DNA from 4 places in the Bradyrhizobium sp. 157 genome. Region 2 is predicted to be linked to each of the others. Evidence: riboswitches for the same ligand, from Rfam matches in the RefSeq annotation. Region 2 holds a riboswitch; each other region holds the start of a gene.

Region 1 (5,076 bases), on a different contig from region 2:
GGTGGAGGAGAAACTCGGAAATGGCGACGCAAACGGTATCGCTCCGAAGAATCCGCTTTGCGTTTTCTTGTCTCTGACGCCGCCATCAACAATGAGTTCGGCTCCGTTCCACAGGGTTCTTGTAAAACCGGCAGTAGCGCTGGCGCCCTGCTGATTGCCATAATCGAATGGGGTGGCGGCGCCGCGGCGGTTCGTGACCAGTTCGTTGACGCCAATCGAGGGATCGACGATGCGGCCACCGGGGAGTCCGAGCTTTTGGTCGTCGCCGGTCACCGTCAGGAAGGCCTTGAGATCGGGAGTGGTGTAATTGAGATTGCCGATCCCGTTGCGCTGGTCGAGCGCGTTGTTTTCGCGATAGCCGTCGGACTTGATTGCGTTGCCGTAGAATGAGGTCGACCATGGTCCCGAATTCAGCGCCGTCGAAACCGAGGCCATGCGCTGGTTGAAGGAGCCGATACCGGCCTCTGCGCGCATGGCAACAGGTGGACCGCCGACGCCGTTCTTCAGGACGATATTGATGACGCCGCCGACCGCGTTGTCGCCATACAGCACTGCGCCGCTGTTGCCGCGGGTGATTTCAATGCGCTCGATCGAGTCGCGCGGAATGGTCGAAAAATCGACACCGGCCATGTCGATGTCGTTGAGCCTTCGGCCATTGATGAGCACCAGCGTATTTGAGGTCGCGAAAGCGCCGAATCCGCGCAGGTCGACGCTGGTCTTGGCGCCGTTGACGCCACCAAACAGGCTGGTCAGCTGCACGCCGGGCGTTTGCGCGATGATTTCCTGCAGCGTTTGAGCCGGTGAGTGCGCGATCTCTTCGGCGGTAATAATGGTCGACGCCGAGCCGACGATTCCTGAAAACTGGCGGCCGCCGCTGCCGTCCGCGCCTTGCGAGACGCTCTGGGATGCGGTGTTCGAGCCGATCCCTGCTGCGGGTCTTCCGCCGGTCGACGGCACCGCCGCCGGCACGACGCGGCGCGAGGTCGACGTTTCATTGTAGGTCGGTTTTGCGCGAGTCCGGTTCGGATCGGTGGGCGAGGTTACCTCGATCGGCGGCAACTGCTCCGATGGCCTCTGCTGCGCCTGCGCGCCGGATATGCCAAGGGAAATGATGGGCACCAGGAAACTGGAGGCAAGCCAGAAGCGGCGCTGCCGCTTCGCGACTGTGGTGGTGGAAGACATGGTTTAACCTCGGTATGACGTCAGTGGCACGTCACAGCGAACCAAGTCTCACCATGTGCTTTGAGCAGCTCAGGTGAAGCTAATGTCTGTACTCCCCGACCGACATCTTCGCGTGTGACCACGGCTGACGGCAGGTCTCCTGGCTCGCGGGTCGTTACCCATCGTCGCCTTCCCAGGACCGAGTGCCCAGTGGCATGTGACGAAGGATTCGCCGCTTACAGTTGCGGGGGCAGCCGCGGAATTGGGGGATTTCCCCGCACCGCATTCCCTTTTGATCCCCAAAACGGGAACCGTCGGGAACTATGGTAGAAGTTTGTCAAAGTCCGAGTCAATGCGCCCCGGGGCGTCCCGCGATCCTCACTGGACGAGTGCGCTATTTTTGCCGCATGAGCACGCCTGCCCGCCACCTGTACCGGGGCGAGTAAACCTGCTTTAGGACGATCGATGAGTGTTGAAGCCGTAGCCCTGACCAATGAGGACGCCGCGCGCCGGCGGATCGGCGCGACCGCGGCGCTTGCTGCCCTTGTTGTGCTCCTGATGCTGATCTCGCTCGGCATCGGGCCGGTGCGGCTGTCGCCCCTTGCGGTGGCGCAAGCGCTGTTCGGTGGCGGCAGCGAGGTGGCGCAGGTGATCGTGCGGGAAATCCGCCTGCCCCGCACGCTGCTGGCGCTGGCGATCGGCGCCATCCTCGGGCTGTCGGGCGCGTCGCTGCAGGGCTTGCTGCGCAATCCGCTGGCCTCGCCTTCGCTATTCGGCGCGCCGCAATCAGCGGCGTTCGGCGCGGTGCTGGTGATCGCGCTCGGGTTGGCCGACGTGCGCTCCTATGCGCTGCCGGTCGCCGCGATCATCGCGGCATTCGCTTCGGTGTTCGTGCTGCTCTCGATCGCCGGCCGCAATGCGGGTCTGCTGATCCTCATTCTGTCCGGACTGGCGATTTCGAGCTTTGCGGGCGCTGCCACCGCGCTGGTGATGAACCTCTCCAGTAACCCCTTCGTGGTGCTGGAGATCGCGTTCTGGCTATTGGGCTCGCTGGAGGACCGCAGCTTTCAGCATGTCATGCTCGCGTTTCCCTTCATCATTGCCGGCGCGGTCATGCTGTTCAGCCAGCGCCACGCTTTTCGCGCGCTCAGCCTGGGCGAAGAAACCGCGCAAAGCCTCGGCGTCGATGTGGGGCGTCTACGGCTGTTCGTGATTTCGGGCGTTGCGCTCGGTGTTGGCGGCGCGGTCGCGGTTACCGGCACTATTGGTTTCATCGGCCTGGTCGCGCCGCATCTGATGCGGCCCCTGATCGGCCACGATCCCGGGCGGCTGTTGGTGCCGAGCGCGCTCGCGGGCTCGGCGCTGCTGCTCGCCGCCGATATTGCGGTGCGCATCATTCCCTCGACCTCTGACATCAAGGTCGGCGTGCTGACCTCGATCATCGGCGTGCCGTTCTTTCTCTATCTGATCATGCGCGAACGCCGCGCGCTCGGCGGGGGCGTCGCATGAGTGAGGCTGCGCTGCTGATCGCAAGGAGACTCGGCGTGCGGCTCGCCGGCCGCGTCGTGCTGAAGGACGTTTCGCTGGCGCTGTCGGCGGGACACCTGGTGGCGCTGGTCGGCCCGAATGGCGCTGGCAAAACCACGCTGCTGCGCGCGCTAGCCGGGCTGATCCCCTCCGAAGGCGAGATCACGATCGGCGGCGATGCGCTGGCCTCGCTGCCGCTGCGCGAGCGCGCCAAACGTTTCGGCTATCTGCCGCAGGGGCATCTCGTGCATTGGCCGCTGCCGGCGCGCGATATCGTGGCGCTCGGGCGTTACCCGCATGGCGCAACCGATCCGGCGCGGCTGTCGCCCAGGGATGCCGAGGCCGTGCTGCGCGCGATGCAGGCGGTCGACGTGATGGAATTCAGCGATCGCCGCGTCACCGAATTATCCGGCGGCGAACGCAGCCGCGTCGCGTTGGCGCGCGCGCTGGCGGTGGAAGCGCCGATCATTCTGGCCGACGAGCCGACCGCCTCGCTCGACCCCCGCCACCAGATCGATGTCATGAGGAACTTGCGCGCGACCGCGGACAAGGGCGTGCTGGTCATCGTGGTGACGCACGATTTAGGCCTCGCTGCGCGGTTTGCCGACCATGTGCTGGTGCTGAAGGAAGGCAATCTAGTGTCGCGGGGCACACCGAGCGAGGCGTTATCGGAGCAGGTGATGGCGGACGTATTTCGGATCAGCGCCTACCGCGCGGAATATCAGCGCGAGGCGGTGATCGTGCCCTGGGCGGATATCTGATGCGACGGTTCGGCGTTCTTGTTGCGATCGCCGCATTGGCGATGTCAGGCGGCGCAGTATTCGCAGCCAGCCCTCCGCGTATGGTGTCGATGAATGTCTGCAGCGATCAGTTGCTGCTGACGTTGGCCGACCCCGAGCAGATTTTGGGCCTCAGCCGCTTCGCACGCGACGGCTGGCAATCGCAGGCGGGTGACATCAGCCGCTATCCGGTATTATCAGGCGCGGCCGAGGACGTGCTGCTGCTCAAGCCGGACCTGGTCATCGCCAGCGCGTTTGATAAGCGCTCGACGCGGGAGCTGTTGAAGGCGAAGGGGCTTCATCTTGCCGAGCTCGCCGTGCCGCGAAACCTCGACGAAGCCCGAGCGCAGATCCGCGAAGTCGGCGACATGACCGGGCACCCCGATCGCGCGGCTGCCGAAATCGCGCGGCTCGACGCCGCGCTAGCGCGCGCCCGCCGTGCCGCCGCCGAGCGGCATTATCGCGTGCTGCCGCTGTCGCGGCGCGGCTGGGTGGCGGGCAGCGACAGCTTTCTCGGCTCGCTGCTGAGCGAAGTCGGGCTGCGCAGCGCCGCTGGCGATCTCGGCTTTACCTTCGGCGGATTTGCCTCGCTGGAGGCGATCGTGTCCTTGAGGCCCGACTTCATAGTGGTTTCGAACGCCGGCAATTATGCGCGCGATGACGGTCAGGCGTTTCTGGTCCATCCGGCGCTGGAGCGCTTCTACCCGCCGGAGCGGCGCATCGTGATTCCGGAGCGGCTGACCGAATGCGGCGGCGTGATGCTGGCCGATGCGCTCGATGCGCTGACCGCGGAGTTGAAGCGGGTGGGAAAGTAAATTCGTAGCCCGGATGAAGCGAAGCGCAATCCGGGATGCCGCGAAAAGATTCCCGGATTGCGCTTCGCTCCATCCGGGCTACGGACTGTTACCCTTGCACCACCGGGCCGCCGACCTTCTTCCACGCGTCGAGGCCGCCTTCGATATGGGCGGTGTTGGCTAGTCCCGCGTTCTTGGCCGCGGCAACCGCCATCGCGGAGCGTTCGCCGAAGGCGCAGAAGAACACCACCCGGCGGCCGGTGGCGGCGGCGACTTCGCGCAGCATGCCGCCGGGCTTGAGGCTCTCGGCGATGCCGGGGTAGGGCGCGTGCAGCGCGCCCGAGATCGTGCCGTGCTTGGCGCGCTCGCTGGTCTCGCGCAAATCGACCAAGAGGATATCGGGCCGGCCGAGAATGTTGATCGCGTCGCGGGCAGAGAGCGCGAGTCCCTGCTTGGCAAGCTCCTCCTGGTGCAGCCCGACATGCATGTTGGCGGGCACCGCGACGTCCATCATCTTCGGGTTCGGTAGCTTCAGGTTCGCCATCAGCTCAATATATTCGTCGACGTTACGCACCTGCAGCCGGGGATTGTAGCGCCTCTCCTCGCCGATGGTGGAAACCGTGTCGCCCTTGTAGTCATGGGCCGGGAATACCATGGTTTCATCCGGCAGTTTCAGAAGCCGGTTGAAGATCGATTCATATTGCGCACGGGAAGAGCCGTTCTGGAAGTCGGTGCGGCCGGTGCCGCGGATCAACAGCGTGTCGCCGGTGAATACGCGGTCGCCCATCAAATAACTGTAGGAATCGTCGGTGTGG
Region 2 (5,076 bases):
CGTCGGTCGTCTCGTCATCGAAAGCTTTGCCGACGCCAGGCCAGAGCTATCGCTGGCGGCGGAGGCGGGACGACCCGGGTCTCCTGATTCTGCGCTCGTTCGGAAAGTTCTATGGCCTCGCGGGGTTGCGCCTTGGCTTTGTGCTCGGCGCGGAAGAAGATATCGCCGCGCTATCGGCGATGGCGGGCCCGTGGCCGGTATCCGGTGCCGCGATTGCGGTCGGATGACGCGCCTTGCGCGATCGCGCTTGGGCCAGGGCGACCGCGGCCCGTCTGGAAGCCGATTGCCTGCGGCTCGATGCCGCCGTGAAATCGCAGGGGTGGCGCCTTATCGGCGGCACGCCGCTGTTCCGTCTCTACGAGACCGGCGACGGGCGTGCCGCGCAGGCGCGGCTGGCCGGTGCGCCCATCTGGTCACGGATCTTCGAGCAAAGGCCGGGCTGGTTGCGGCTGGGGTTGCCAGGCGATGAATCGGAATGAACGCGGCTGGCCGAGGCTCTCTCGAGCTGACGTTTGGCGCTCAACGTGCGAGCGCGAGCAGCCCTTCGACATCGAGATGGGCCTCGATGTGATCGGCCAGCGCATCGAGCGCGCTCTCCACCCGCCCATGATACCGCTGGTTGGCAACCGGAATGTCCAATTGCCTGAGAAACGAGCTGCGGAAACTGTCGGACGTAAATAGGCCGTGCAGATAGCTGCCGCAGACACGTCCGTCGCTTGAGACCGCGCCTTCCGGCGCGCCATGAAGCAGAGCGAATGGACGCGCACGGTCCGGCCCGTCCGTCTGACCGATATGAATCTCGTAGGCGTCGATCGGGTGCCTCGTTTCCGCGTGCTGCGCGGTCACGCGGGTGAGCGTCTTCTGCTCCGTCATCACCGTCGTCACGTTCAGAAGGCCGAGGCCTGGCGTTTCGCCAGCCGGGCCCTCGATCCCTTCGGGATCGGCCACGCTCCGCCCGAGCATCTGGTAGCCGCCGCAGACGCCGAGCACATGACCGCCACGGCGGTGATGCGCGAGCAGATCGATGTCCCAGCCCTGCGCGCGCAGGAAGGCGAGATCGCCGCGCGTCGATTTCGAGCCGGGAATGATCACGAGCCTGACGTCGCCGGGAATGGCCTCTCCCGGGCGGACCATCACGAGGTCGACGCCGGGCTCGAGCTTGAGCGGATCGAGATCATCGAAATTGGCGATCCGCGACAGCGCGAGAAACGCGATCTTGCATTGACCAGGTTTTCGCGCCTCACCGAGCCCCAGCGCATCTTCGGCCGGCAGTTCGCCGGCCCGGGTGAAGTAGGGCAGCACCCCAAAGCCGCGCCAGGATGTCCGGGCTTCGATCAGCCGATAGCCGTCGTCAAACAGTGTGGGATCGCCGCGGAATTTGTTGATCAGAAAACCCTGGACCATCGCGGCATCGTCCGCATTGATCACGGTCTTGATGCCGACGAGCTGCGCGATGACGCCGCCGCGGTCGATATCGCCAATCAGCACCACGGGAACGTCGGCTCTCCGGGCAAAGCCCATATTGGCGATGTCTGATTTGCGCAAGTTCACTTCGGCCGGGCTGCCGGCGCCTTCGACGAGCACGAAATCGGCGCGATCTTTCAGCCGCGCAAAGCTCTCGAGCACCGCGCCCATCAGCGAAGGTTTCAGGGATGCGTATTCGCGCGCGCGGGCCGTGGCGATGCGCTTGCCATGCACGATGATCTGGGCGCCGACATCAGTTTCCGGCTTCAAGAGGACCGGGTTCATATCGGTATGCGGCTCGACGCCGGCAGCCAACGCCTGCAACGCCTGCGCGCGGCCGATCTCGCCGCCATCGACAGTCACGGCTGCATTGTTCGACATGTTCTGCGGCTTGAATGGGAGCACGCGATAGCCGCGTCGCTTGGCGGCACGCGCGAGACCCGCGACGATGAGCGATTTGCCCACGTCCGAGCCGGCTCCCTGGATCATCAATGCGCGCGCCATCGAATTAGAACTCGACGCCCGGCTGGGCCTTGACGCCAGAACGGAACGGATGTTTCACCAGCGTCATCTCGGTGACGAGATCGGCGATCTCGATCAACTCCTCCTTGGCATTGCGTCCGGTGAGAACGACATGCGTCATCGGCGGCTTCGAGGTCTTCAGGAAGTCGACGACCTCAGCTATGTCCAGGTAGTCATATCGAAGCGCGATGTTGATCTCGTCGAGCACGACCATGCGCAAGCGGGAATCCAGGATCAGTTGCTTCGCCTTGTCCCAGCCTGCCTTTGCGGCGGCGATATCGCGGGCGCGGTCCTGGATTTCCCAGGTAAAGCCTTCTCCCATCGCATGGAACTGGCAGAGATCGCCGAAATGCCCGGTGAGCAGGCGTCGCTCGCCGCTATCCCAGGCGCCCTTGATGAACTGCACGACCGCACAGGGAAAGCCATGCGCGACACAGCGGACGATCATGCCGAAGGCGGAGGACGATTTTCCCTTTCCCGCGCCGGTATGGACGATGATCAGTCCCTTCTCACTGCTCTTGGTCGCCATGATCTTGTCGCGGGCGAGCTTTTTCTTTGCCATTTTCGCCGCATGGCGGGCACCACTCGAAGCCTCGGAGGCCACGACGTCCTCGTCCTCGGCGGCATCCTGTTCAGTCATCATCTGACGTGGTCCTTCGGCTTGACAAGTAGCTAGCTTGGGCAAATGGTGGGCCTGCGTTGGTTCCTGTCCTATGACAGGCGAAGAGGGAATGCGATAGGGCTCAAATCGAGAGGTTTGGGTTCGAAAAGCAGCCGCCCCCGCGACCGTGACCGGAGAGATGCCCGAAGCCACTGCCCCGAACGGGGTCGGGAAGGCGGACATCGAAGGACAAAATCCTGCTCCGCAAGCCGGGAGACCTGCCAGCGCAACGTTTGAGACCGGCGGACGGGGTGTTCCGCGACGGGGAAGCGAGCCTTCCTTCGGATGGATTCGCGCACCTCATCGCTCCCGCTGTTTATCCTGGAAGGGGCGATGACTGTCACACTTCACGTCTGCATCACCTGCCGTGCCGGCCAGACGCTCGGCGAGGGCGAGACCACGCCCGGCGAGCGCCTGCATGCCGCCATTCTCGAGGCCGGTGTGCCTGATGGCGTCGGTGTGGTTCCGGTCGAATGCCTGTCCGCGTGCAGTCAGGGCTGCTCGGTCGCGCTCAGCGCGCCGGGACGGTGGTGCTATGTCTACGGCCGTCTGTCGGAAACCAATGCGCGCGATGTGATCGCCGGCGCGTCAGCCTATGCGGCTGCGTCCGACGGCATCGTGCCGTGGCGCAGCCGTCCGGAGATCTTTCGCAAGCAATCGCTCGCCCGCATTCCACCTATTGCCGTCGTGCCGGAGGCCGCCGAATGAACTCGCTCGCAAAAGTCCCCGTCACGGTCGTCACCGGCTTTCTTGGATCTGGCAAGACGACGCTGATCCAGCATTTGATCACCAATGCCAATGGAAAGAAGCTTGCCGTGCTCGTCAACGAGTTTGGCAGCGAAGGCGTGGATGGGGACATCCTGAAATCTTGCGCCGATGCCAATTGTCCGGCCGAAAACATCGTCGAGCTTGCCAATGGCTGCATCTGCTGCACCGTGGCCGACGATTTCATTCCGGCCATGGAGCAATTGCTCGCACGCAACGTGAAGCCCGACCATATCCTGATCGAGACATCTGGATTGGCACTGCCGAAGCCCTTGCTCAAGGCATTCGACTGGCCGGAGATTCGTTCCCGGATCACGGTTGACGGCGTGATCGCGCTGGCCGATGCGGAGGCCGTCGCGGCCGGTCGCTTCGCGCCGGATCCGGATGCGGTGGAAGCGCAGCGTGCGGCCGACGACAATCTCGATCACGAGACGCCGCTGTCAGAAGTGTTCGAGGACCAGATCGCCTGCGCCGACATCGTGCTGTTGACCAAGGCGGACCTTGCCGGATCGGTAGGGCTTGAAGCAGCGCGGGCTGCGATCGAAGCCGAGATGCCACGCCGCGTGCCGATGCTGCCAGTCGTGGACGGCGCGGTCGATGCGCGCGTGATCCTGGGTCTTGAAGCGGCGGCGGAAGATGATCTCGCCGCGCGCCCGTCGCATCATGACGGCGAGCACGAGCACAATGACTTTACCTCTGTCGTCATCGAGCTTCCGGAAGTCACCGATGTCGGTGCGCTCATCGCATCGATCCAGCGGTTGGCGCGCGAGCAGAATGTGCTGCGCGCCAAGGGCTATGTCGCCGTTGAAGGCAAGCCGATGCGGCTCTTGCTGCAATCGGTCGGCGAGCGCGTGCGGCATCAGTTCGACAGGCCCTGGGGCGCTAAGCCACGACAGTCAAAGCTGGTCGTGATCGGTGAGCACAGCGATATCGATGAGGCCGCGATCAGGACAGGACTTGGCATCTGATGCACGTCGTCTTCCGCGAGAGCCGCGGGCTGGAGGAGACCGCGACGCCACGGGACATCGGCCAGGATCCGGCCGATCTCGTGGTGCTTTCGTTTTCGGACAGCGATCTTGCCGCCTTCGCGTCGGGCTGGCGGCGAGGGCGGGCCAGCCTGCCGTCGCTGAGGCTCGCCAGTCTTGCCGAGCTGCGTCATCCGCTGTCGGTCGACACCTATGTCGAGCGAACGCTGTCGCAAGCACGCGGCATCCTCGTGCGCCTGATCGGCGGCGAGTCCTACTGGTCGTATGGGCTCACGGTGCTGCATCAGCTCGCCAGGGATCGCGGCATCGCGCTGGCCGTGCTGCCGGCGGACGGTCGTGACGATCTGCGACTGGACGCGTTCTCCACATTGCCGGTTTCGACGCTCCGGCGGCTCAAGGTGCTCTGCGACAAGGGGGGGCCGGTTGCGGCGCAGGCTGCGATCGCGCAGCTCGCGCTCGCATCCGGACTCTATGCGGGACCTGTTGTCGGGGCGATCGATATTCCCGAGATCGGGTTCTATGACCCCGCGCGTGGTGTCGTGGCTGCGCCGACCTCCGATGGGCGGCCCAGCGCGCTGGTTACGTTCTATCGGTCCTATCTTACGGCGGCCGACACGGATCCGGTCGACGCTCTGATCGTAGCGTTGCGGAAGAGCTTTGATGCCTTCGGCGTGTTCG
Region 3 (5,076 bases), on a different contig from region 2:
CGCATTATTCGCGCCACGCTCGGCACGCTGGATTCTGCTGTAAGCACCGAACTCGAGCGCACGGCCGTCATTCTGGTCGGCCGCACCCTGGGTTCGGAAGATTTCGCAGAAAGCCGCCTGTATGCTGCAGACTATGACCGCCGATATCGGCCGCTAGGGCCGGCGCCGCGCTTTCCAGAAGCCTCGTGATGACAGCGAGCCTCGTCATCTCCGCGCCCGCATCCGGTGTCGGCAAAACGACGCTGACGCTGGCATTGGCACGCGCCTATCGCGATCGCGGGCTGAAGGTGCAGTGCTTCAAGAGCGGGCCCGACTATATCGATCCAACCTTTCATGCCGCCGCCGCGGGACGCACCTCGCTGAATATTGATAGCTGGGCCATGCGTCGTGAGGCGATCGAATCGGTTGTCGCATCGCGCAGCGCCGATGCGGACCTCGTTCTGGCTGAGGGTTCGATGGGTCTATTCGACGGCGTTGCCGCACCGGGCGTCTCGGGGACAGGCGCGACCGCCGATATCGCCGAGATGATGGGCTGGCCGGTCCTGCTCGTGATCGATCCTTCCGGACAGGCGCAAACCGCCGCGGCGGTCGCTGCGGGACTGCGCGATTTCCGCGCGGGCGTGCGTCTTGCCGGCGTCGTTCTCAACCGCGTCGCCAGCGCGCGGCACGAAGACCTGGTGCGCCGTGCCCTGGCAGGCGCCGGCATTCCGGTGTTCGGGGCGTTGCCCCGCCAGGCCGCGATCACCTTGCCGAAGCGTCACCTAGGCCTTGTGCAGGCGGAGGAGCAGGCTGAGGTCGATGGCCTCATTGCAGAGGCCGCGCGGGTCGTCGCCGAGCATGTCGATCTGGATGCGGTGCTGCAATCGGCATGCGCCTGGATGGCGCCATGCGACGCGCATGGCCTAAGCTTCACGCCGCCCGGCCAGCGCATCGCGCTCGCACGCGACGCTGCATTCTCGTTCGTCTATACGCATCTACTGAAGGCCTGGCGCGCAGCCGGAGCCGAGATCGTGACCTTCTCGCCGCTCGCCGATGAAGGCCCTGATGACAGTGCCGACGTCTGCTGGCTGCCCGGCGGCTATCCGGAATTGCACGCTGGCAAACTCGCGACAAATCGCCGATTTCGCCGCGCCCTAACATGCTTTGCGGAGACACGTCCGGTGCATGGCGAATGCGGGGGCTATATGGTGCTGGGCTCCGCCTTGATCGACGCCAACGACGTGCGTCACGAGATGATGGGATTACTCGGCCTGGAAACGAGTTTTGCTCAACGTCGCATGCATCTGGGCTACCGACTTGCTGAGCTTACAGTCTCAATGCCTGGACATCAGGCCGGCGCGCGTCTGCGTGGCCATGAATTCCATTACTCCACGATTGTCTCTCAGCCCGATAAACCCCTGGCTATCGTGCGTGACGCGACCGGCGCGGTCGTTGCGGAGACCGGCTCGCGGCGCGGGTACACTACTGGCACGTTCTTCCACCTCATTGCGGAGGACAGGTGAGCGGCTTTGTTTCCATTGTCTCGGCTGGTCCAGGCGATCCCGAGCTCCTGACGCTCAAGGCGGCCGCGCGTCTGCGCGCCGCCGATGTCGTGCTCTATGACGACCTTGCCTCGGGCGCGATCCTCGATCACGCCCGCCCCGGCGCCAATCTGGTGGCGGTTGGCAAACGTGCGGGCCGGCCCTCGGCCAAACAGGAACACGTCAACCGGCTGCTCATCGACTACGCCGCCGCAGGTGCCCGAGTCGTTCGCTTGAAATCGGGAGACGCCGGCATCTTCGGTCGGCTTGAAGAGGAGATCGAGGTGCTGCGCGCGGCGGGCGTCACCTACGAGATCATTCCGGGCGTTACCTCAGCCTGCGCTGCGGCGGCGCGCTTCGGCATTCCACTGACCCGCCGGCATACCTCGCGCCGCGTCCAGTTCGTGACCGGCGCTGACGTCACTGGCCAATTGCCCGCAAATCTCAATTGGGCGGCCCTGGCCGATCAGGAAGCGACAACCGTGGTCTACATGGGCAAACGGACATTTCCGGCGCTCGTGGCAAGGCTGATCGAGCACGGCATGGGCCCCGATACGCCGTCGGTGATTGCCGAGTCTCTCGGCGGCGCCGAAGAGCGGCTTGTCCGTATGACGATTGCGAAGCTCGCAGAGCAGCTCGCGGAAAGTGGCGCCGCAACGACGCCAGCGCTCATTCTTTTCGGCGCGCTGGCGGGAGAGACTCCGTGTTGATGATGCCGTCGTCCGATCTCGCGTGCCCCTTGACGCGTCCTCGTCGAAAGGCGCACACAGTACAGGCATGGTACTCGAAGCCGGAGCATAATCAGGAATGGCGAAGGGCGGACCTAGTTGCGGCGCCTGAAGACCCGGCCGTCCCCGCGCCTGTTAGCGATGAGGGCTCCGGTCCGCCACTGGCCGTCAGGCTGGGGATGGAAGGAGACCCGTTTCGAACCGCGAGCCAGGAGACCTACCCTGCAGCTTTTAACACCAACGCCGTCGGGTGGGACGGCAGAAGGGACGTAGATATGCATATCGAACCAAGTATCGTTACGGGCGCCAAGCTCGTGCTGGGCTACGCGACAGGTGCCGTCGCCGGTGGCTGCACTTTGAAGCTTGCGGCAGAGACCGTGCGCGAGCAGGGAATCGCTTCACTAGCGGTGCGCATCGTCGCAACAACGGTCCTGGTCTTCTCATTCTTCGAACTCCTGCCGCATTTCCGGGTCGGGGTCTCTGAGGTACATTTCATTCTCGGCTCGACGCTGTTCCTCTTGTTCGGTGCAGCGCCGGCCGCGTTCGGGCTGGCCCTTGGTCTTCTGCTTCAGGGGCTATTCTTCGCACCGGCCGACCTGCCGCAATACGGCATGAATGTGACCACGTTGCTGGTGCCGCTGATTGCGATCTGGGCGCTGGCCGGGCGGATTATTCCCTGCAACACCGCCTATGTAGACCTGCAGTATCGCCAAGCACTGGCGCTTTCGGCCGCCTATCAATCCGGCATCGTGACGTGGGTCGCTTTCTGGGCGCTGTATGGTGCTGGCTTTGCCGCCGAGAACCTCACTTCCATCGCATCTTTCGCCGCTTCCTACGCGGCCGTCGTGGTCATCGAGCCGCTGGCTGATCTGACCGTGCTCGCACTGGCGAAATCGCTGCGTGGCGTGACAGCGGACGGTTTCGTCACCTACCGCCTGCACAACGCCACGTAAGGTTAAGTGAAGGTGGTCGCAGGCAGCGGCCGCCCTCCGCATAACTTATGCTGACGCTCTCCCTGATAGGAATCGGTTGCGGCGATCCCGAGCAGCTAACGCTTGCCGCGGTGCGCGCGATCAACGCCGCCGACCTCGTCCTCATCCCGCGCAAGGGGGACGTGAAATCTGATCTCGCTGAATTGCGGTGGACGATTTGCGCCCAGGTGCTTTCGAACGACCGGACGCGGATCGCCGAGTTCGTCATACCCGTGCGTGACGCCCGCCAAGGAGATTACCGCAAAGGAGTGGACGAATGGCACGATGCCCTAGCGGCGACCTGGTCGCAGGAAATTGCGCAGCATCTCGGGAGTGAGGGGCGAGTTGCCCTGCTGATCTGGGGAGATCCTTCGCTATACGACTCGAGCCTGCGGATCGCGCGAAGGCTCGATCCGTCGCCAGCCATCGAAGTGGTCCCCGGTATCACGTCAATCCAGGCGCTTTGCGCGGCACATTCGCTGCCGCTGAACGACATAGGCGAGCCTTTCCTGGTGACAACGGCACGGCGGCTGCGCGAAGGTGGCTGGCCCCACGGCACGAACACGGTGGTCGTGATGCTAGATGGCGGCGCGGCGTTTCAGTCGCTCGATCCGGCAGGGCTGCACATCTGGTGGGGCGCCTATCTTGGCATGCGTGAGGAGATCACGATGTCAGGTGCGCTCGCCGAAGTGGGTCCAAGCATCGTCGCCGCGCGACAGCAAGCGCGCGGAAGGCATGGCTGGATCATGGACAGCTACATTCTCAAGCGGCTACCCGCGAACGGGCTCGCTCGCTAGCGTTAACATCTAACGGCAGGACATCATGCTACCGGAGTGGGTCTACCAGGAGTGCCCCGACGTTTCGGCCATCCATCGCGATGCAGCGCTGGCCCGCCAAGCTGAACTTACCAAACCGGACGGCGCGCTCGGCCGGCTCGAGCATCTCGCGATCGAACTCGCCGGTCTGCAACAAACGGAGCAGCCGCGGGCTCAACGCGTGCCGATCATCGTCTTCGCCGGCGATCACGGGATCGTCGCTCAGGGCGTATCGGCGTATCCGCAGGAAGTCACGATCGCGATGATGTCCAACTTCGCGTCGGGTGGCGCCGCAATTTCCGTTCTGGCACGCGAGCTAGGCTTGAGTCTCGAGATCGTCGATGCTGGCACGCTCGCGGAAGTTCCGATTGAGGGTGTCGTGATCGATAAGCCGCGGCGGAGTAGCCGCGACTTTAGCGAGGAAGCGGCACTTGAGCCCGCGGAGCTGGCCTTGGCTTTTGACTGCGGCAAGCGCGCAGTTGTGCGGGCTGCAACGACGCAACCCGATCTTCTGATCCTTGGCGACATGGGCATCGGCAATACCACGACTTCGGCAGCAATCGCCGCGGCCCTGCTTGGCGTGAGGGCCGAGCAGGTGGCCGGCAGCGGAACGGGCTTGGATACAGCCAGTCGCGCACGTAAGGCGCAGCTGATAGAGGTTGCGTTGGCTCGTCACGGGCTTACAACACCAGGTACTGCTCCCGAGCGGATCTTGTGCGCGGTCGGCGGTCTGGAAATTGCGGCGATCAGTGGCGCGATCATAGCCGGCGCACAGCGTCGCCTTCCGGTTCTGATCGACGGCTTCATCGTTTCCGTCGCGGCATTAGCAGCGGTACGTCTCAATCCTTCATGTCAGCGATTTCTTTTGTCCTCTCATCAATCGGCAGAGCAAGGCCACCGCCTGGTTCTTCAGGCCTTAGATGTTCAGCCACTATTCAATCTGGATCTTCGGCTCGGCGAGGGATCGGGCGCCGCGCTCGCATTGCCGATCCTGCGGCTTGCATGCGCCCTGCACAACGGCATGACGACCTTCGCGCAGGCC
Region 4 (5,076 bases), on a different contig from region 2:
TCTCGAGAACCGGCGCCATCAGCGATGGCTTCATCGCAGCGTATGCACGCGCGCGCAGCGTCGCCACGCGGCGTCCGTGCACGATGATCTGGGCGCCGACATCGGTTTCCGGCTTCAGCAAAACCGGATTCATATCGGTATGCGGCTCGACACCTGCGGCCTGCGCCTGCAATGCCTGCGCGCGTCCGATCTCGCCGCCATCAACGGTCACGGCGGCATTGTTCGACATGTTCTGCGGCTTGAACGGCAGCACCCGATTGCCGCGCCGGGTCGCAGCGCGCGCAAGGCCGGCAACGATGAGCGACTTGCCCACGTCCGAACCCGCTCCCTGGATCATCAATGCGCGCGCCATCGAATCCAACTCCCGATTGTTTGGTCAGAACTCAACGCCGGGCTGGGCTTTGATGCCGGATCGGAAGGGATGCTTCACCAGCGTCATCTCCGTGACGAGGTCGGCGGCGTCGATCAATTCCTGCTTGGCATTGCGTCCGGTGAAGACGACATGCGTCATTGGCGGCTTTGCATTCTTAAGGAACTCTATGACCTCTCCGATCTCCAGATAGTCGTATCGAAGCGCAATGTTGATCTCGTCGAGAATCACCATGCGCAAGCCTTCATCGGCGATCAGCTGCTTGGCCTTTTCCCATGCGGTGCGGGCGGCGGCGATGTCGCGGGCGCGGTCCTGCGTTTCCCAGGTAAAGCCTTCCCCCATCGAATGGAATTGGCACAGTTCGCCAAAATGCCCGGTGAGCAAGCGGCGCTCGCCAGTGTCCCATGCACCCTTAATGAACTGTACCACGGCGCAGGGAAAGCCATGCGCAACGCACCGCAAGATCATGCCGAAGGCCGAGGAAGATTTTCCCTTGCCCGACCCGGTGTGGACAATGATGAGTCCCTTCTCTCCGCTCTTGGTGGCCATCATCCGGTCGCGCGCCGCCTTCTTCTTGGCCATTTTTGCCGCATGGCGGGCATCCAATGCGATTTCGGAGAGCGCAGTTTCGTCATCAGCGGCATCAGATCCGGAAGTCATCTGCACGTCCTTCTTGACAAGTTGCACGCTTGGGCAAATGGTGGGGTGGCGTTGGTTCCTGTCCTACGACAGGCGAAGAGGGAATGCGATAGGACTCTAGCGTCGAAGCTTGAGTCTGAAGCGCAGCCGCCCCCGCGACCGTGACCGGAGAGATCTCCAAAAGCCACTGACCCGTTCGGGGTTGGGAAGGAGGAGATCGAGGGAAAAACCTGCTCCGCAAGCCGGGAGACCTGCCAGCGCAACGATCGACCACCGGCGGACGGGGTGTTCCGCGACGGGGAGCGAACCCGTGCGTCATTGGTTCGCTTACCTCATCGCCTCCGCCAAAATTGTTTGAGAAGGGCGATGACCGTCACGCTTCACGTCTGCATCACCTGCCGTGCCGGGCAGGCCTTAAGAGAAGGCGAAATCACACCGGGCGCGCGTCTACACAGCGCTATCCTCGAGACTGGCGTGCCGGAGGGCGTCATCGTTGTTCCGGTCGAATGCCTGTCGGCTTGCAGCCAAGGCTGCTCGATTGCGCTCTCTGGAATTCGGCGCTGGTCTTATGTCTACGGTCGCTTGTCCGATGCAAACGCGCCGGATGTGCTTGCCGGGGCTGCCGCCTACGCGGCGGCGCCAGATGGTATTGTGCCCTGGCGCAGCCGGCCGGAGATCTTCCGCAAGCAATCGCTTGCCCGTATTCCACCGATCGCTCTCCTGCCGGAGGCCGCAGAATGAATACGCTCGCCAAGGTTCCGGTGACCGTCGTCACTGGTTTTCTCGGGTCGGGCAAGACTACGCTGATCCAGAACCTGATCACCAACGCGAACGGCAAAAAGCTTGCGGTGCTCGTCAACGAATTCGGCAGCGAGGGCGTCGACGGCGAGATCCTGAAATCCTGCGCCGACGCCAGCTGCCCTGCCGAGAACATCCTTGAGCTCGCCAATGGCTGCATCTGCTGTACAGTCGCCGACGATTTCATCCCCGCCATGGAGCAGCTACTCTCGCGCCGCGTGAGGCCTGATCATATTGTGATCGAGACATCGGGCCTGGCTTTGCCGAAGCCGCTTCTCAAGGCGTTCGACTGGCCGGAGATCCGTTCACGAATCACGGTCGACGGCGTTATTGCGCTTGCGGATGCCGAGGCCGTGGCGGCCGGTCGCTTTGCGCCGGACCCTGCCGCAGTGGAAGCGCAGCGTTCGGCCGATCAAAACCTCGATCACGAGACGCCGCTGTCGGAAGTATTCGAAGATCAGATCGCGTGTGCGGATATCGTGCTGCTTACCAAGGCGGACCTTGCAGGCGAGGCAGGACTTGAAGCGGCCAAGGCGGCGATCGCCGCCGAAATGCCGCGTCGCGTGCCGATGCTGCCTGTAGTCAACGGTGCAGTCGATGCGCGTGTGATCCTTGGTCTCGAAGCGGCCGCTGAGGACGATCTCGCCGCGCGACCTTCTCATCACGACGGCGAAGAAGAGCACGAACACAACGATTTTGCTTCAGTAGTCGTCGAGCTCCCTGAAGTTGCTGACGTGGATGCGCTGGTCGAATCGATCCGGCGGCTTGCGCGTGAGCAGAACGTTTTGCGCGCTAAGGGATATATCGCGGTCGCGGGCAAGCCGATGCGATTGCTGCTGCAATCGGTCGGCGAGCGGGTGGGGCATCAGTTCGATATGCCCTGGGGAACGCGGCCAAGGCGGTCGAAGCTGGTTGTGATCGGTGAACACGATGATATCGATGAGGCGGGCATCAGGGCGGGACTCGGTATTTGATGCACGTCGTCTTTCGCGAGAGCCGAGGTCTTTCGGAGACCGCGATCCCTAGGGATCTCGACCAGGACCCGGCCGACCTTGTCGTGCTCTCGTTCTCGGACAGCGATCTCGCCGCGTTCGCCTCCGGCTGGCGTCGCAGCCGTGCCGGCCTGCCGTCGCTGAGGCTCGCGAACCTTGCGGAGCTGCGTCATCCCCTGTCGGTCGACACCTATATCGAGCGGACGCTGTCGCACGCGCGCGGCATTTTGGTGCGCCTGATCGGCGGTGAGTCCTACTGGTCATATGGGCTGGCTGCCTTACATCAACTCGCGAAGGACCGCGACATCGCGCTTGCGGTGCTCCCGGCGGACCGTCGCGACGATTCGCGCCTGGATGCGCTCTCGACAGTGCCCGTATCGACGCTCAGACGGCTGAAGGCGTTCTGCGACAAGGGCGGAACGATTGCGGCGCAGGCTGCAATCGCCCAACTCGCACTAGTCTCGGGTCTCTATGCGGGACCTGTCGTCGGCGAGGTCGAAAATCCCGAGATCGGTTTCTACGATCCGCGTCGTGGTGCAATCGAGGCGCCGCCAAACAACCCCGCTTGTGGGCCGCGTGCGCTCGTCACCTTCTATCGCTCCTATCTCACCGCGGCGGATACCGCCCCGGTCGACGCGCTGATCACGGCCCTGCGGAAGAAGGGTTTTGATGCCTATGGCGTGTTCGTCACCTCGCTAAAGGCGGCCGGTGTGGCGGATTGGCTTAAGGGGAAGTTTGAGCAATGCCCGCCTGCGGTGATCGTCAATGCAACCGCCTTCTCTGCGGTCACTGACGATGGCACGACGCCTTTCGATGCCGCATCCCGTCCGGTGTTCCAGGTCGCGTTGTCGACAGCCCGGCGCGATGAGTGGGCGCAATCGCTTCGCGGTCTCTCGCCGAGCGATCTGGCGATGCACGTGGTGTTGCCGGAGGTTGATGGCCGGCTGCTAGCGGGCGTGGTCAGCTTCAAATCGCCGAGCGCACGCGATCCTGATCTGCAATTCGCGCACCTGGCGCACATGCCCGACGACGAACGTATCGGTGCCGTTGTGGATCGGGTGGTGGCCTGGCATAGGCTCGCGAACAAGCCGGCAGGCGCGAAGCGGCTGGCGATTGTGCTCTCGAACTATCCGGGCCGTCCGCACCAGATGGCGCATGCGGTCGGGCTCGACGCGCTTGCTTCGGTCGAAACGCTATCGTCCGATCTCGGCGCTGCCGGTTTCGACGTGAAGGCGATAGAAGCGCTTGGTGCGGCTCTCCTGCGGGAGGAATTGACCTTTAGCGTTGCTGATTACGGCGCGGAGCTGGCGAGACTTCCGCACCAGCTGCAGGATGACCTCGCGCGCGCCTGGGGTGCGCCGGAGAACGATCCCGCCTGTAGTGGCGGCGAATTTCATTTCGCAGCGATCCAGCGTGGCAAGGCGATTATCGCCGTTCAGCCGGAACGCGGTGATGTCACCAATCGTGACACCGAGTATCACGATCTCTCACGAACGCCTCGCCACGTCTATGTCGCGTTCTATCTCTGGCTCAGGCAGCAAGAGGTCGACGCGGTCATCCATATGGGCGCGCATGGAACGCTGGAGTGGCTGCCCGGCAAGTCCGTTGCGCTGTCGGCTGCCTGCTGGCCGGAAGCGCTGATTGGCGACGTGCCGGTGATCTATCCCTTCATCGTCAACGATCCCGGTGAGGCAGCCCAGGCCAAGCGGCGCATCGGCGCGGTCACGATCGGCCATTTGCCGCCGCCGCTGGCGCAGGCCGGATTGCCTAAAGGGTTGCGTCGGCTCGAGCAACTGCTCGATGAGTATTCGACGGCCGATGGTCTCGATCCCGCGCGCCGCCAGCGGCTGATTGTGGCGATCCGCGATGAAGCGCGTGCCGCGGGCCTGGAAGATGATCTTGGTCTTGGCGCCTCGGCTGCCCCGGCGGAGGCCATTCTCCGGATTGATCGCTTCGTCTGCGATCTCAAGGAAAGCCAGTTCGGCGAAGGCCTGCATGTGTTCGGTCGCGGGGAGTGCGGCGAGGCGGAAAAGGGCGCGCTGCTTGACGCGCTCTCTGGTGGGCGCGTTGCTCCGGGCCCGGCAGGCTCGCCGCATCGCGGGCGGCGCGATGTGCTGCCCACGGGGCGCAATCTTTTCACCGTCGATCCCCGCGCGGTGCCTACGCCCTCGGCGCATGCGCAAGGGATCAAGCTTGCCGAGGAATTGCTGCGCCGTCACCTGCAGGATCACGGCGACTGGCCGAAGGGGCTGCTGGTTGATCTTTGGGGATCATCGA

The links. Region 2 has a riboswitch for cobalamin ahead of IVA95_RS23605 (DUF1636 domain-containing protein). Riboswitches for the same ligand answer to the same signal wherever they lie in the genome.
Region 1: linked by a shared signal. The riboswitch ahead of IVA95_RS20605 (TonB-dependent receptor) and the one ahead of IVA95_RS23605 (DUF1636 domain-containing protein) in region 2 are both predicted to bind cobalamin.
Region 3: linked by a shared signal. The riboswitch ahead of IVA95_RS04185 (energy-coupling factor ABC transporter permease) and the one ahead of IVA95_RS23605 (DUF1636 domain-containing protein) in region 2 are both predicted to bind cobalamin.
Region 4: linked by a shared signal. The riboswitch ahead of IVA95_RS04250 (DUF1636 domain-containing protein) and the one ahead of IVA95_RS23605 (DUF1636 domain-containing protein) in region 2 are both predicted to bind cobalamin.

Annotation. Positions count from the first base shown of each region.
Region 1 is NZ_JADPKF010000077.1:221,006-226,081, reverse strand. It holds gene IVA95_RS20605 (TonB-dependent receptor) at 1-1,182, opposite strand, end outside; cobalamin riboswitch at 1,294-1,492, opposite strand; gene IVA95_RS20600 (iron ABC transporter permease) at 1,627-2,670, shown strand; gene IVA95_RS20595 (ABC transporter ATP-binding protein) at 2,667-3,449, shown strand; gene IVA95_RS20590 (ABC transporter substrate-binding protein) at 3,449-4,282, shown strand; gene IVA95_RS20585 (MBL fold metallo-hydrolase) at 4,371-5,076, opposite strand, start outside.
Region 2 is NZ_JADPKF010000086.1:108,792-113,867, reverse strand. It holds partial or broken gene IVA95_RS23625 (threonine-phosphate decarboxylase) at 1-479, shown strand, start outside; gene IVA95_RS23615 (cobyric acid synthase) at 520-1,968, opposite strand; gene cobO (cob(I)yrinic acid a,c-diamide adenosyltransferase) at 1,973-2,626, opposite strand; cobalamin riboswitch at 2,670-2,888, shown strand; gene IVA95_RS23605 (DUF1636 domain-containing protein) at 2,981-3,355, shown strand; gene cobW (cobalamin biosynthesis protein CobW) at 3,352-4,380, shown strand; gene cobN (cobaltochelatase subunit CobN) at 4,380-5,076, shown strand, end outside.
Region 3 is NZ_JADPKF010000019.1:43,977-49,052, reverse strand. It holds gene cobM (precorrin-4 C(11)-methyltransferase) at 1-189, shown strand, start outside; gene IVA95_RS04195 (cobyrinate a,c-diamide synthase) at 189-1,502, shown strand; gene cobA (uroporphyrinogen-III C-methyltransferase) at 1,499-2,230, shown strand; cobalamin riboswitch at 2,282-2,488, shown strand; gene IVA95_RS04185 (energy-coupling factor ABC transporter permease) at 2,524-3,201, shown strand; gene cobF (precorrin-6A synthase (deacetylating)) at 3,249-4,016, shown strand; gene cobT (nicotinate-nucleotide--dimethylbenzimidazole phosphoribosyltransferase) at 4,042-5,076, shown strand, end outside.
Region 4 is NZ_JADPKF010000019.1:56,123-61,198, reverse strand. It holds gene IVA95_RS04260 (cobyric acid synthase) at 1-352, opposite strand, end outside; gene cobO (cob(I)yrinic acid a,c-diamide adenosyltransferase) at 377-1,030, opposite strand; cobalamin riboswitch at 1,066-1,283, shown strand; gene IVA95_RS04250 (DUF1636 domain-containing protein) at 1,376-1,750, shown strand; gene cobW (cobalamin biosynthesis protein CobW) at 1,747-2,781, shown strand; gene cobN (cobaltochelatase subunit CobN) at 2,781-5,076, shown strand, end outside.